DNA from 3 places in the Frondihabitans sp. 762G35 genome. Region 1 is predicted to be linked to each of the others. Evidence: predicted binding sites of a transcription regulator. Region 1 holds the regulator's gene; each other region holds the start of a gene.
The links. Region 1 encodes HrcA, which represses chaperone genes, less so after heat shock. Its sites were predicted from a motif close to TTNGCACTCGNNNNNNNCGAGTGCNAA; they were not measured.

Region 1 (4,297 bases):
CGTGGGCGACTGACCGGCGTGCCCAGCACCCTCCCGATCGCCGACGCCGCTCCCGCCGACGGCCTCCTGCCCGAGAGCGTCCGCGACGGCGCCGAGAACCGCCACTTCGGCGTCTATCTGCACGTTCCGTTCTGCCGTGTGCGCTGCGGCTACTGCGACTTCAACACGTACACCGGCGACGAGCTCCGCGGGGTGCGACGCAGCGACTACGCATCGCAGGCGGTCGCCGAGGTGGCCTCCGCCCGAGCCGTCCTCGAGCGGGCCGGCCTCCCCGAGCGTCCCGTCTCCACCGTCTTCTTCGGAGGCGGAACACCGACCCTCCTTCCGGCGTCCGATCTCGCCGCGATGCTCACTTCCGTCCGCGACGCGTGGGGCCTGTCGAACACCGCCGAGGTGACGACCGAGGCGAACCCCGACTCCGTCGACCGCGCCTACCTCGACGAGCTCCGCGAGGCGGGATTCACCCGCGTCAGCTTCGGCATGCAGTCGGCCGTGCCGCACGTGCTCGCCACCCTCGAACGCACGCACGACCCGGCCCGTGTTCCGCTCGTCGTCCGGTGGGCCCGCGAGGCCGGGCTCGACGTCAGCCTCGACCTGATCTACGGCACACCCGGCGAATCCCTCGACGACTGGCGCGCGTCGCTCGAAGCGGCTCTCGCGGAGGGGCCGGATCACCTGTCGGCCTACTCGCTCATCGTCGAGGAGGGCACGAAGCTCGCCCGGCAGATCCGGCGGGGTGAGGTGGCGCGGCCCGACGACGACACGGCGGCCGACATGTACGAGCTCGCCGACGCTCTCCTGGCGGAGGCCGGGTACTCCTGGTACGAGGTGAGCAACTGGGCCCGTGGCGACGCGCACGCCTCGCGGCACAATCTGGCGTACTGGCAGGGGCACGACTGGTGGGGCGTCGGTCCCGGTGCTCACAGCCACGTCGGCGGAGTGCGCTGGTGGAACGTGAAGCACCCCGCGGCGTACGCGGAGCGGATCCTGGCCGGGGTCTCGCCCGCGGCGGGCCGCGAGACGCTCGACGACGAGACCCGGGCGACGGAGCGCATCCTGCTTGCCGTCCGCGTGCGCGACGAACTGCGCGTCGACGAACTCGACGACGCGGGGCGATCGAGCGTCGCCGGCCTCATCGCCGACGGTCTCGTGGAGGGCCGCGAGGCGATCGCCGGGACGATCCGGCTCACGCTCCGCGGGCGGCTCCTCGCCGACGCGGTCGTGCGTCGCCTCCTCGGCGACTGAGCGACCGCTTCGACGTCGCGGCTAGCTCTTGAAGAACTCGATCGACAGCGGGTACTTGGAGTAGCGGCCCTGGTTCGCGGCGATCGCCGCCATGATCGAGAAGACGATCGTCACCACCCAGACGGCGAGGTCGATGAGCAATCCGATACCGACCACCGACAGGATCGTCCCGACCACGTAGCCGATCAGCATCGTCAGCTGGAAGTTCAGCGCGACCCGCGTGTGCTCCTTGATGAAGGGGCCCCGATCGCGCAGCACGAAGTAGCCGATGATCGCCGGCACGAAGCTGAAGAAGATCCCACCGATGTGGATCAGGGTGGACCAGAGCTTCTCGTCCTCCGGGCGGAGCGGAGGCGCCTGGTAGCCGCCGCCGTAGGGCTCTCCCGGGGCTCCCGGGCCGTTCGGCTGTCGTTCCGACCCGAGGGGATCACCCTGCGGGGGAGGGGGAGGTGTATCGGTCATTCGAGTGCCACCAATCGTCCCGGTCGTGCCGCCTGCCCGACCGGCGGGTGTGCCGATCGAGGTGGCGAATCGGCGCCGAGCATATCGGTCGTGAGGGCTCCGCGCCAGAGTGATTCGTCCCGAGTGGAGTACGATTGGCAGTCTTATCGATGGAGTGCCAGCGTCGAGGTCAGGGAGGTGCGCGTGGTCAGCGAACGAGGTCTCGAAGTCCTGCGTGTCATCGTGCACGACTACGTCGAGTCGCGCGAGCCCGTGGGCTCGAAGTCGATCGTCGACCGGCACCAGTTCGGGGTCTCCGCGGCCACGATCCGCAACGACATGGCCCTCCTCGAGGAGGAGGAGCTGATCGCCGCCCCGCACACGTCGTCGGGTCGCGTGCCGACCGACAAGGGCTACCGCCTGTTCGTGAACCACCTCGCCGACCTCCGCCCTCTCACTGCGGCGCAGCGCACGGCCATCGAGACCTTCCTCGGCAACTCGTCCGACCTCGACGAGGTCCTCTCGCGGACCGTCCGGCTCCTGTCGCAGCTCACCAACCAGGTCGCCCTCGTCCAGTACCCGACCTTCTCGCACGCCTCCGTCCGACACGTCGAGCTCGTGCGCCTGAGCGGGACGAGGGTGATGACCGTCCTGATCACCGACTCCGGTCAGGTCGAGCAGCGCGTGGTCGAGGCTCCGGCCGACGTCGACGAGGCGTTCCTCGGCGAGCTGCGGGCCAAGGTCAACGCGCTGGTCGGCGGAGCGCTGCTCGGCGAGGCGGCGCAGCGGTTGGGAGACCTGCCGGGGATGTTCCGTCCGGAGCGGCACGACTTCGTCCGTGCCGTCACCGCGGGACTGCAGGAGCAGGTCGCCGCCGGTCGACAGGAACGCCTCGTCATGGCCGGGGCCGCGAACCTCGTGCTCACCGAGGACGACTTCTCGGGCTCGCTCTTCCCCGTCCTGGAGGCCATCGAGGAGCAGGTGACTCTGCTCCGCCTGTTCGGCGAGATGCGCGCGGGCGAGGTCGATGTCGTGGCGTCCATCGGCCGGGAGAACGAGTCGTTCGGCCTCTCGCAGACCTCGGTGGTGGCGTCCGGCTACACCGCGAACGGGGGCGAGATCGCCCGACTCGGCGTCCTCGGCCCGACGCGGATGGACTACTCCAGCAACATGGCCGCGGTCCGCGCGGTCGCCCGATACCTCAGCGGCCTCCTCGGCGACCGCTAGACGCCCGACGGGTCGGCGCCGCGCGGCCGTCCGCACGACATGCGCCGCGACCGCGCCCTCGACACCCGCAGACACGACACGCACGACAGCCCAACACACCACACCCCCAGACACGACACCGCCCGACACGACAAGAAGCAAGACGGAGACCAGTGGCAGATCACTACGACGTTCTCGGAGTCGACCGCAACGCGACCCCGGAGGAGATCAAGAAGGCGTACCGCAAGCTCGCGCGCGAGCTGCACCCCGACGTCAACCCCAGCTCGGACGCCTCCGAGCGGTTCAAGGACGTCACGCACGCCTACGACGTCCTCAGCGATCCCCAGCAGCGCCAGCGCTACGACGCCGGTCCGCAGGCGGGCTTCCCGGGCGGCGGAGCCGGCGGCTTCGGCGACATCTTCGACGCGTTCTTCGGCGGCGGCTCGCAGCAGCGCCAGGGCCCGCGTTCCCGGCGCGAGCGCGGTCAGGACGCCCTGCTCCGCCTGGAGGTCGAGCTGGAGGACGTCGTGTTCGGCGTCCAGCGCGACATCGAGGTCGACACGGCCGTTCTGTGCTCCACCTGCGAGGGGTCCTGCTGTGCGCCGGGTACCAGCCCGCAGACGTGCGACATCTGCGGTGGCTCGGGCCAGATCCAGCGCACCGTGCGGTCGCTCCTCGGCAACGTGGTCACCTCGAGCCCCTGCGGCACGTGCCGCGGCTACGGCACCGTCATCCCCAACCCCTGCCCGACCTGCCAGGGCCAGGGCCGCGTCCGCGCCCGTCGAACGATCCCGGTCGACATCCCGGCCGGTGTCGACACCGGGATCCGGCTGCAGATGCCGGGCCAGGGCGAAGTCGGCCCGGCCGGCGGCCCGAACGGCGACCTCTACCTCGAGGTCAAGGTGAAGCACCACGACGTCTACAGCCGCAACGGCGACGACCTCCTCGCGACGCTGGAGGTGCAGATGGCCGACGCCGTCCTCGGGACGTTGACGACGATCAAGACCCTCGACGGTGACGTCCAGGTCGAGGTGAAGCCCGGCACGCAGAGCGCCGACGTCATCACGATCCGCGAGCGGGGCATCACGAAGCTCCGCGGAACGGGTCGCGGCGACCTCAAGATCGGTGTGCAGGTAGTCACCCCCACCAAGCTCAATCACCGGGAGCGGGAGCTGATGGAGAAGTTCGCCTCGGGTCGCAAGCACGACAAGCCGCAGCTCTCGCAGTTCCAGCAGGGGCTGTTCGGCAAGCTCCGCGACCGGTTCCTCAACTTCTGATCGTGGCCCACTTCTATCTCGTCGACGACCTGGAGACGACGGCCGTCGGCTCCGACGTCGTCGTGACCGGGCAGGAGGCGCGGCACGCCGTCACGGTGAGCCGCGTCCGCCCGGGCGAGGTGCTCCGG
Region 2 (4,297 bases), 1.4 Mb from region 1:
TCCTCGCGCAGCAGCTCCAGAACCAGGGCGTCGGCACCAACTGACACTTGGAGCATTAGCGCAGGCCCCCGCCCGGTCGTCCCGGACGGGGGCCTGCTGCGTGGTCCGAACCGGGTAGTAGGGTCGTCGGCACGAGGCAGTGCGTTCCGAACCGATCCGGAGCCGGGCCCGCGGGTCCCCACCAGGCCCGACCCCAGACACAGAAGCGGAGTGCGACACATGTCCGACCAGACGCCCCACGACCCGTCGGCGACGCCCCCGTCGAACGACGCGTGGACGCAGCCGAACGACGGCGCCCCCGGCGCAGCACCGCACAACGCGGGGCAGGATGCTCCCGCCGAGCAGCCGCCCGCCTACGGCCAGCCGCCGGCCTACGGCCAGCAGGAGCAGCCGCGGTACGGCGAGCAGCACCCGGGCGGCCAGCAGTCGCCCGCGCCGCAGACGTACGGCCAGAACGCCTCCGGGCAGCAGCCTTACGCGCAGCAGACGTACGGCCAGAACGCCTCCGGCCAGCAGCCCTACGGCCAGAACCCGTACGCGCAGCAGCAGTACGGCCAGAATCCCTACGCGCAGCAGCCGTACGGCCAGAACCCCCACGCGCAGCAGGGAGCCGGCCCCTACCCCGGCAGCCGCAGCGCGCTGGCCATCGTGTCGATGATCCTCGGGATCGTCGGCGTCGCCTTCGGCTTCGCCGTCACCTTCGGTCTCCTGCCGATCGCCGCCGTCGTCACGGGCTTCATCGCCCGCAGCCGGATCAAGCGCTACCAGCAGCAGGGCTCCGGTATGGCGCTCGCCGGCATCATCACCGGCTTCGTCGGCGTCGCCTTCACGATCGGCTTTATCGCCTTCTACGCCGTGATCTTCGCGAACGCCTTCAACTCCGGCGACTTCTCCGACTCGGGCACGGGCACCTACAACCCGTGATCCCTCGCGGCCGTGTCCCGTTCCTCCGCAGCCCGCTGGTGCTCGCGGCGCTGTTCTACGGGCTCGGCCGGTCGCGACCGGGGCCCGAGGGTCGCAGGAGCCGCGTGGCCGGCCTCGTCATCGCGGCCGTCTGGCTCGGGGCCGTCGCCGTCACGGGCCTGGTGGTCGTCGGGACGATCGTGCTCCTCGGCCTCGTCGCCCTGCACTGAGCCGCACCCCCTCCCGGCTGAGCCGCACCCCCGCGCGGGACAGCGCACCCCGCATCGAGAGGGTGCACCGCGGCGGAAGGGGGTGCCGCTCGGCCCGGAGCCGCTAGAACGCCACGCGCTCGGCCAGGATCGCCGTGTGACGACCGGCCACGCGGGTCAGGATCAGCGTCGCCTCGTTCGAGCCCTGCAGCTGCAGCTTCTTCCGGAACGCCGCGGGATCGACGTCCACGCCCCGCTTCTTGATCTCGACGCGTCCGATGCCGCGCCGCTTCAACTCCTGCCGGAGCTTCCGCTCGTCGAGCGGGAACGTCTCGACGACCCGGAAGCACTGAGCGAACGGCGTCTCGGCGGCGATGTCGGAGCTCAGGTAGGCGATGTCGCGGCTGATGGTCCGCGCCTCCAGCTGACGTCCCAGGTCGCCGATGAGCCGGGCCCGGATGACCGCGCCGTCGGGTTCGTAGAGGTACTCGCCGAGCGGGCCGACCTCGACGTCCTCGGAGTCGCCCGCCGCCGACAGCTCCGCCGGGCCGGAGGCACCGAGCACGAGGGCGGCCCGCCGGATGCCGGGGCGGGCGAGAGCGCCGAACCAGACGCCGACCTCCACGACCGATCGGTCGACGGAGATCCACTGGCACTCCGCGTCGTCCGGCAGGAGCTCGCGATCGATCCCCGGTCCGAGCTTCACGCCGGTCGGGAGCCGCTCGGCGAAGGCGAAGGCGGTGTCGAGCCCGGGGGACCAGTCCGCCGGGTCGCTCAACCGCGACGTGGAGGAGTGTCCGGAGGTGCGGCGCGCCGGGTCGAGGAAGACACCGTCCACGCCGTCGAGGTCGGCCTCCTCCGCCGTGCCGAGGCGCACCTCGGCGCTCTCCCACGGGGCGAGGTTGTAGGTCGCGATGGCCGCGGTCACCTCGTCGCGGTCGACGGCGACGACTCCGAGTTCGAGGGCCGCGAACGCGAGGGCGTCGCCGCCGATGCCGCAGCCGAGGTCGGCCACCCGGGAGAGGCCGGCGCGACGGAAGCGCCCCGCGTGCGTCGAGGCGACCGCGAGGCGCGTCGCCTGCTCGAGGCCCGCCTCCGTGAAGAGCATCCGGGCGGCGAAATCGCCGAACTTGGCTCGCCCCTTCGACCGGAGGCGCGCCTGGCCGAGGACGGCGGAGACGAGTTCGGGCGAATGGCCGGCCCGCCGGAGCCGCGACACCTGCCCCACCACGTCCTCCTTCGCGTCGAAGGGCGGCAGGGAGTCCAGCAGCGACAGCCCCTCGGTGGTGAGCAGTCGGCGGAGCTCGGCGGATTCCATGGGTCCATCGTCGCACCCCGGGGATTGGCACTCGGATTGACCGAGTGCCAACCACGCCCTAGAGTTGATCTGGCACTCGCACGCGTGTAGTGCCAACCAGATGTTTCGTCTGAAATCGACCAGAAGCACAGTCGCAGCTTGTGAGAAAGAAGAGGTCAACCGTGTCGGTCAACATCAAGCCGCTCGAAGATCGCATCGTCATCCGTCAGGTCGAGGCCGAGCAGACCACTGCCTCGGGCCTCGTCATCCCTGACACCGCCAAGGAGAAGCCCCAGGAGGGCGAAGTCGTGGCCGTCGGGCCGGGGCGCATCGACGACAACGGCAACCGCGTTCCCCTCGACGTCGCCGTCGGAGACAAGGTCATCTACTCGAAGTACGGCGGGACCGAGGTGAAGTACTCGGGCGAAGACCTCCTGGTCCTCTCGGCCCGCGACGTCCTCGCCGTCATCGTCCACTAGTCCCCGGGCTGGTCGGTCACGACCGCAGGTCCACGAAGGCCCCCTCCCGTCAGGGAGGGGGCCTTCGTGCGTCGTGGCAGGAGGCTGCGGGTCGGTGGCGGTCGCGGCACCGGCCCCGGGCATCCTGCGCGGCTAGGCTTTCGAGGTGACGCAGCCCACCCCGACGACCGACAGCCCGACACCCGACACCTCGGCCCGCACCGGCGTCCTCTCCGCACTCGGCGCCTACGCGCTCTGGGGCGTCCTCCCCGTCTACTTCCTGCTCCTCGCGCCCTCCGGAGCGGTGGAGGTCGTCGCCTGGCGGATCCTCTGGTCGCTGATCTTCTGCGGGATCCTCCTCGCCGTGACGCGCGGCTTCCGCCGGTTCGCAACGCTCCTGCGCGACCGTCGTCTCGTCGGCACGATGGGCCTCGCCGGCGCGTTCATCGTCGTCAACTGGACCACCTTCATCTTCGCGACGCTGTCGGGGCACGTCGTCGAGGCCTCGCTCGGGTACTTCATCAACCCCGTCGTCACGGTGCTGCTCGGCGTGCTCGTCCTGCGGGAGCGGCTCCGGGTCGCGCAGTGGATCGCCGTCGGCCTCAGCGTCGTGGCCATCGTCGTGATCGCCCTGGGCTACGGGCAGTTCCCGTGGATCTCGCTCCTGCTGGCCTTCTCCTTCGGGTTCTACGGCCTGATCAAGAAGCGCGTCGGGGGTCGACTGGGCGCCGTCGACGGGCTCACCCTCGAGACCCTGCTGCTCTCGCCGGTCGCCGTGATCGCCCTCGTCGTCACGGGCGCGACGTCCGGGCTCGTCTTCGGCACGGCGGGGACGGGCCAGGCTCTCGCGGTGATCGGCACGGGCGTCATCACCGCCGTGCCGCTCCTGCTCTTCGCCGGCGCCGCTCGTCGCCTGCGGCTCTCGACGCTCGGTCTCACGCAGTACCTCGCCCCGATCCTGCAGCTCGTCGTGGGTGTCGCGGTGCTCCACGAGCCCATGTCCACCGGACGGTGGATCGGCTTCGGGCTGATCTGGGTGGCACTCGCGATCCTCAGCGCCGACGCCCTCCGGGCCTCACGCCCACCCCGTCCGGCCCGGAAGGGGCGCCCGCGCGACTCGGCGGATACATCACGAATTGCTAACGAAACCCCATCTTGATGCCCGCAACACACGGGTGAAACATTCGACCAATAGGTTCAGACCCATTCAACGGTAGGACGGCACGCCATCGTGTCGCCGCATCACCGCCGTCACGAAAGGGTTCCACGGATGATCAGATCCATCACCGCCCTCAAGGTCCTCGCGGTCGCCGGAGCAGCAACAGTGCTCCTGGCCGCGTGTTCCGCGGGTGGCTCCACCTCTCCCTCGGGTTCGGCGTCGCCCAGCGCGTCGAAGAAGACCGACCCTGCAGCCAGCTGCAAGGCCCCGT
Region 3 (4,297 bases), 1.2 Mb from region 1:
TGCGGGCGACGCGGTCTCACCGCCCGACGCGCCCGCCCGTAAAGCAGGACCTCCGCGCCACAACGCAGGAACGCGGCTCCTGCACAGCACCTAACGAAGGAAGAACCTCCCCCACCGGCACGCACTGCAGGATGCCCCGCCCCGACTTCCTGCCGAAGCAACATCCCGGACGCCAGGGCCACCCCCGTGCCGCACGCGCGCGATGCCGACGACGCGGTGCCGCCGGATAACGCGCCCGCCCGTAAGACAGGGCCCCCGCGACACAACGCAGGAACACAGCTCCTGCACAGCACCTAACGAAGGAAGAACCTCCCCCACCGGCACGCACCGCAGGATGCCCGGCCCAGACTTCCTGCCGAAGCGACGTTCCCGCCACCGCCCCGCCCCCGTGCCGCGCATCCGTGCGATGCGGGCGACGCGGTCTCACCGCCCGACGCGCCCGCCCGTAAAGCAGGACCTCCGCGCCACAACGCAGGAGCGCGGCTCCTGCGAGACGCTCCATGCAGGAAAGACCGCTCTCGCGGGCACGCAACGCAGGATGCCCGGCCCAGACTTCCTGCCGAAGCAACATCGCCACCCCCGTCCCGCACGCACACCCACCGCAGGACGCGGCAACACAACTCAGGAACATAGCTCCTGCGCAGCACGTGATGCAGGAAGAACCTCCGCCACCGGCACGCACCGCAGGATGCCCCGCCCCGACTTCCTGAGTTACGGCGCGCACCCCGTGCCCGCGCCGGCCACCCTGCCCGCCCCACCGCACGCACCCCCAGCGCACACGCGAAAAGCCGGCTCCCCCGAGGGGGAACCGGCCTTCACGCATCAGCTCGGACTTAGAAGTCCATGCCGCCCGACGGGTCGCCGGCCGGAGCCTGGACCTTCTCGGGCTTGTCGGCGACGACGACCTCGGTGGTGAGGAAGAGGCCGGCGATCGACGCGGCGTTCTGCAGAGCGGAGCGCGTCACCTTGGCGGGGTCGATGATGCCGGCGGCCAGCATGTCGACGTACTCGCCGGTGGCGGCGTTGAGGCCCCAGCCGACGGGCAGGTTGCGGACCTTGTCGGCGACGACGCCGGGCTCCATGCCCGCGTTGAAGGCGATCTGCTTGAGCGGCGCGTCGATGGCGACGCGGACGATGTTCGCACCCGTCGCCTCGTCGCCCTCGAGCTCGAGCGTGGCGAGAGCGGTCTTGCCGGCCTGGATCAGGGCGACGCCACCACCGGCGACGATGCCCTCTTCGACGGCGGCCTTCGCGTTGCGAACGGCGTCCTCGATGCGGTGCTTGCGCTCCTTCAGCTCGACCTCGGTCGCAGCGCCGGCCTTGATGACGGCGACGCCACCGGCCAGCTTCGCGAGGCGCTCCTGGAGCTTCTCGCGGTCGTAGTCGGAGTCGGTGTTCTCGATCTCGGAGCGGATCTGACGGACGCGGCCGGCGATCTGCTCCTCGTCGCCAGCACCCTCGACGATGGTCGTCTCGTCCTTGGTGATGATGACCTTGCGGGCACGGCCCAGGAGGTCGAGGGTGGCGTTCTCGAGCTTGAGACCGACCTCCTCGGCGATGACCTGACCACCGGTGAGGATGGCGATGTCCTGGAGCTGAGCCTTGCGACGGTCACCGAAGCCGGGGGCCTTGACGGCGACCGACTTGAAGATGCCGCGGATCTTGTTGACGACGAGGGTCGCGAGAGCCTCTCCGTCGACGTCCTCGGCGATGATGAGGAGCTGCTTGCCCGACTGGATGACCTTGTCGACGATCGGCAGGAGATCCTTGATGTTCGAGATCTTCGAGTTGACGATCAGGATGTAGGCGTCTTCGAAGACGGCTTCCTGCCGCTCGGGGTCGGTCACGAAGTACTGCGACAGGTAGCCCTTGTCGAAGCGCATGCCCTCGGTGAGCTCGAGCTCGGTGCCGAAGGTGTTCGACTCCTCGACGGTGACGACACCCTCCTTGCCGACCTTGTCGATGGCCTCGGCGATGAGCGCGCCGATGGTGGGGTCGGCGGCGGAGATCGACGCGGTGGCGGCGATCTCGTCCTTCGTCTCGATCTCCTTGGCGTTCTCGAGCAGCTGCGCGGAGACGGCCGCGACGGCCTTCTCGATGCCGCGCTTCAGGCTGATCGGGTCGGCGCCGGCGGCGACGTTGCGGAGACCCTCGCGGACGAGAGCCTGGGCGAGGACGGTGGCCGTCGTCGTGCCGTCACCGGCGACGTCGTCGGTCTTCTTCGCGACCTCTTTGACCAGCTCGGCGCCGATCTTCTCGTAGGGGTCGTCGAGCTCGATCTCCTTGGCGATGGAGACACCGTCGTTGGTGATCGTGGGGGCGCCCCACTTCTTCTCCAGAACGACGTTGCGGCCGCGCGGGCCGAGTGTGACCTTCACAGCGTCGGCGAGAATGTTCAGGCCGCGCTCGAGGCCGCGGCGGGCCTCTTCGTCAAAAGCAATGATCTTAGCCATGTGGTTTTTCGTCCCTCCCGGACGTCGGACGTCGTGGAGCAAAGGCTCCGGCAGTAGCTTTGGCACTCACTCGTAGAGAGTGCCAATTGATTCTGGCACTCTGCCGAGGCGAGTGCAAGTGACGACGGGCGCACTCGCGGCACCCGCGCCGGACGCGGAGCGAACACGCACCGGGCATGAAGGAACGCCGCCCGGCTCGGCCGGACGGCGTTCCCACGAGCGTGATCGGCTAAGCGAGACGGACGCCCTCCGCCTGCGGCCCCTTGTTGCCGGTCCCGACCTCGAACACGACGGCCTGACCCTCCTCGAGGACCTTGTACCCGCTCATGTCGATCGCCGAGTAGTGGACGAAGACATCCTGCCCGCCCCCCTCGACGGTGATGAAACCGTAGCCTTTTTCAGCGTTGAACCACTTCACGGTTCCGTTGGCCATTGCGTACTCCCTGCTGTGTTCCGTGCGGCGCCAGCCCTGGTGCTGAGGCGACTGGTTCCAGATAGTAATGACACGGAGGGGCGAAAACTGTACCCCGTCACGAAAAAACCGGGCCCGCAGGATGCCCGGGGCCAGGTTTTAACACGGCCGTAACCTGGCGCGCCCCTGACCGTCACGTGCGGCCCGACACCCGGCCGGCTGAGCCTCTTACTTCAGCGTGTAGTCGGGCCCCAGCACGACGGCGACCGCCGCGTTCGGGAACGCCGTGCTCGGCTGGACGCTGGCGATCCCGAGCTTCTGCGCGATGCCGAGCGCGATCGACTGGTTCGCGGGCGCCGTGGTCGAGTAGTAGACGACCGACGACGGAGCCGTCGAGGTGGTGTTGCCCTGGCTGGCGACGACCCAGCCGCCGTTCCGCAGCGTCGTCGCGGCGTTGGCGGCGAGGCCCCTGGTCGTCGTGCCGTTGAGGACGGTGATCTTCGTCACGGTCGAGTCGATCTGGGTCGGGTCGGTCAGCGGGGTGACCGAGGGCGTCGGCGCCGAGGAGGCGGCGGGCGACGACGCGGAGGGGGAGGACGACGAGGGCGTGGACGCCGAGGCCGACGGCTTCGGCGAGGTGACGCCGGTCGTGGTGCCGCCGCCAGCGGTGAACTGCGTGCCGTTGTTCAGCACGTTGAGGGCGAGCACTCCCGCACCCACGAGCAGGCCCGTGGCGAGAGCGGCCCAGGCGAAGACGATGAGGCCGTGGTGCGAGCGCCTCCCGGACCGGTGCGCACCGACGCGCTGCAGGGAGTCGGGGACCCCGTCGAAACGATCGGGCGGGAACTTGGCCATGGGTGTGCGGTCTTCCGTGGGTCAGCGGGTCGAGTGCCCGAAGGTACGGGCCCGTCGGGCGTCCGCCCGGGTCTCGCGGAGACGGAGGAGTCGTCCGACGAGCATCGGGGCGTACGCCAGTGCATCGGGTTTTTCTATGAGGGAACCGAGGAGTTGCTGGTATCGAGGCGGCGTGAGGCCCAGCTCGCTCCGGATGGCGACGGCCTTCCGGGCGGGAAGGGCCGGGGCATCCTGCTCGAAATCGAGGATGCGGCGCTCACGCTCGGTGAGTCCACCCGCCTGCTCGTCTCGCATCGATCGCCCTTCGGTCCCGCACATCCTAGGGCGGCGAGGCCGCTCGCCGACGGAGGACGGGCGCACGTCGCGCGACTTGCCGCCCGGTCGGGGTCGGTGGCCGCTCAGAGGGCGCGGAGCCGCGTCCCGTGCGCGTCGCCGACGGCGATCGCGCGCCCGTCGAGAGCGAGGGTCGCGAACCAGCCGTCGGCGATCGCAGGATCCGGGAGGGTCGCCTGGACCCCCTCCAGCAGTCCCGTCTTCTCGTACGAGATCCACCGCACGCCGAGCGCCCCCACCCGGT

Region 2: groES (co-chaperone GroES) is a predicted target of HrcA. The motif match lies at 2,455-2,481, and genes of this name have one in related genera.
Region 3: groL (chaperonin GroEL) is a predicted target of HrcA. The motif match lies at 2,513-2,539, and genes of this name have one in related genera.

Annotation. Positions count from the first base shown of each region.
Region 1 covers NZ_CP014619.1:1,731,980-1,736,276, reverse strand. The annotation lists gene AS850_RS08365 (DUF1990 family protein) at 1-13, shown strand, start outside; gene hemW (radical SAM family heme chaperone HemW) at 19-1,245, shown strand; gene AS850_RS08355 (DUF4870 domain-containing protein) at 1,267-1,707, opposite strand; gene hrcA (heat-inducible transcriptional repressor HrcA) at 1,891-2,913, shown strand; gene dnaJ (molecular chaperone DnaJ) at 3,066-4,169, shown strand; gene AS850_RS08340 (16S rRNA (uracil(1498)-N(3))-methyltransferase) at 4,172-4,297, shown strand, end outside.
Region 2 covers NZ_CP014619.1:338,929-343,225, forward strand. The annotation lists gene AS850_RS01710 (DUF4190 domain-containing protein) at 1-44, shown strand, start outside; gene AS850_RS16975 (DUF4190 domain-containing protein) at 220-924, shown strand; gene AS850_RS01720 (hypothetical protein) at 921-1,133, shown strand; gene AS850_RS01725 (class I SAM-dependent methyltransferase) at 1,237-2,430, opposite strand; gene groES (co-chaperone GroES) at 2,592-2,888, shown strand; gene rarD (EamA family transporter RarD) at 3,034-4,026, shown strand; gene AS850_RS01740 (ABC transporter substrate-binding protein) at 4,138-4,297, shown strand, end outside.
Region 3 covers NZ_CP014619.1:496,408-500,704, reverse strand. The annotation lists gene groL (chaperonin GroEL) at 834-2,453, opposite strand; gene AS850_RS02460 (cold-shock protein) at 2,683-2,886, opposite strand; gene AS850_RS02455 (LytR C-terminal domain-containing protein) at 3,094-3,720, opposite strand; gene AS850_RS02450 (DUF3263 domain-containing protein) at 3,742-4,014, opposite strand; gene AS850_RS02445 (DUF2332 domain-containing protein) at 4,119-4,297, opposite strand, start outside.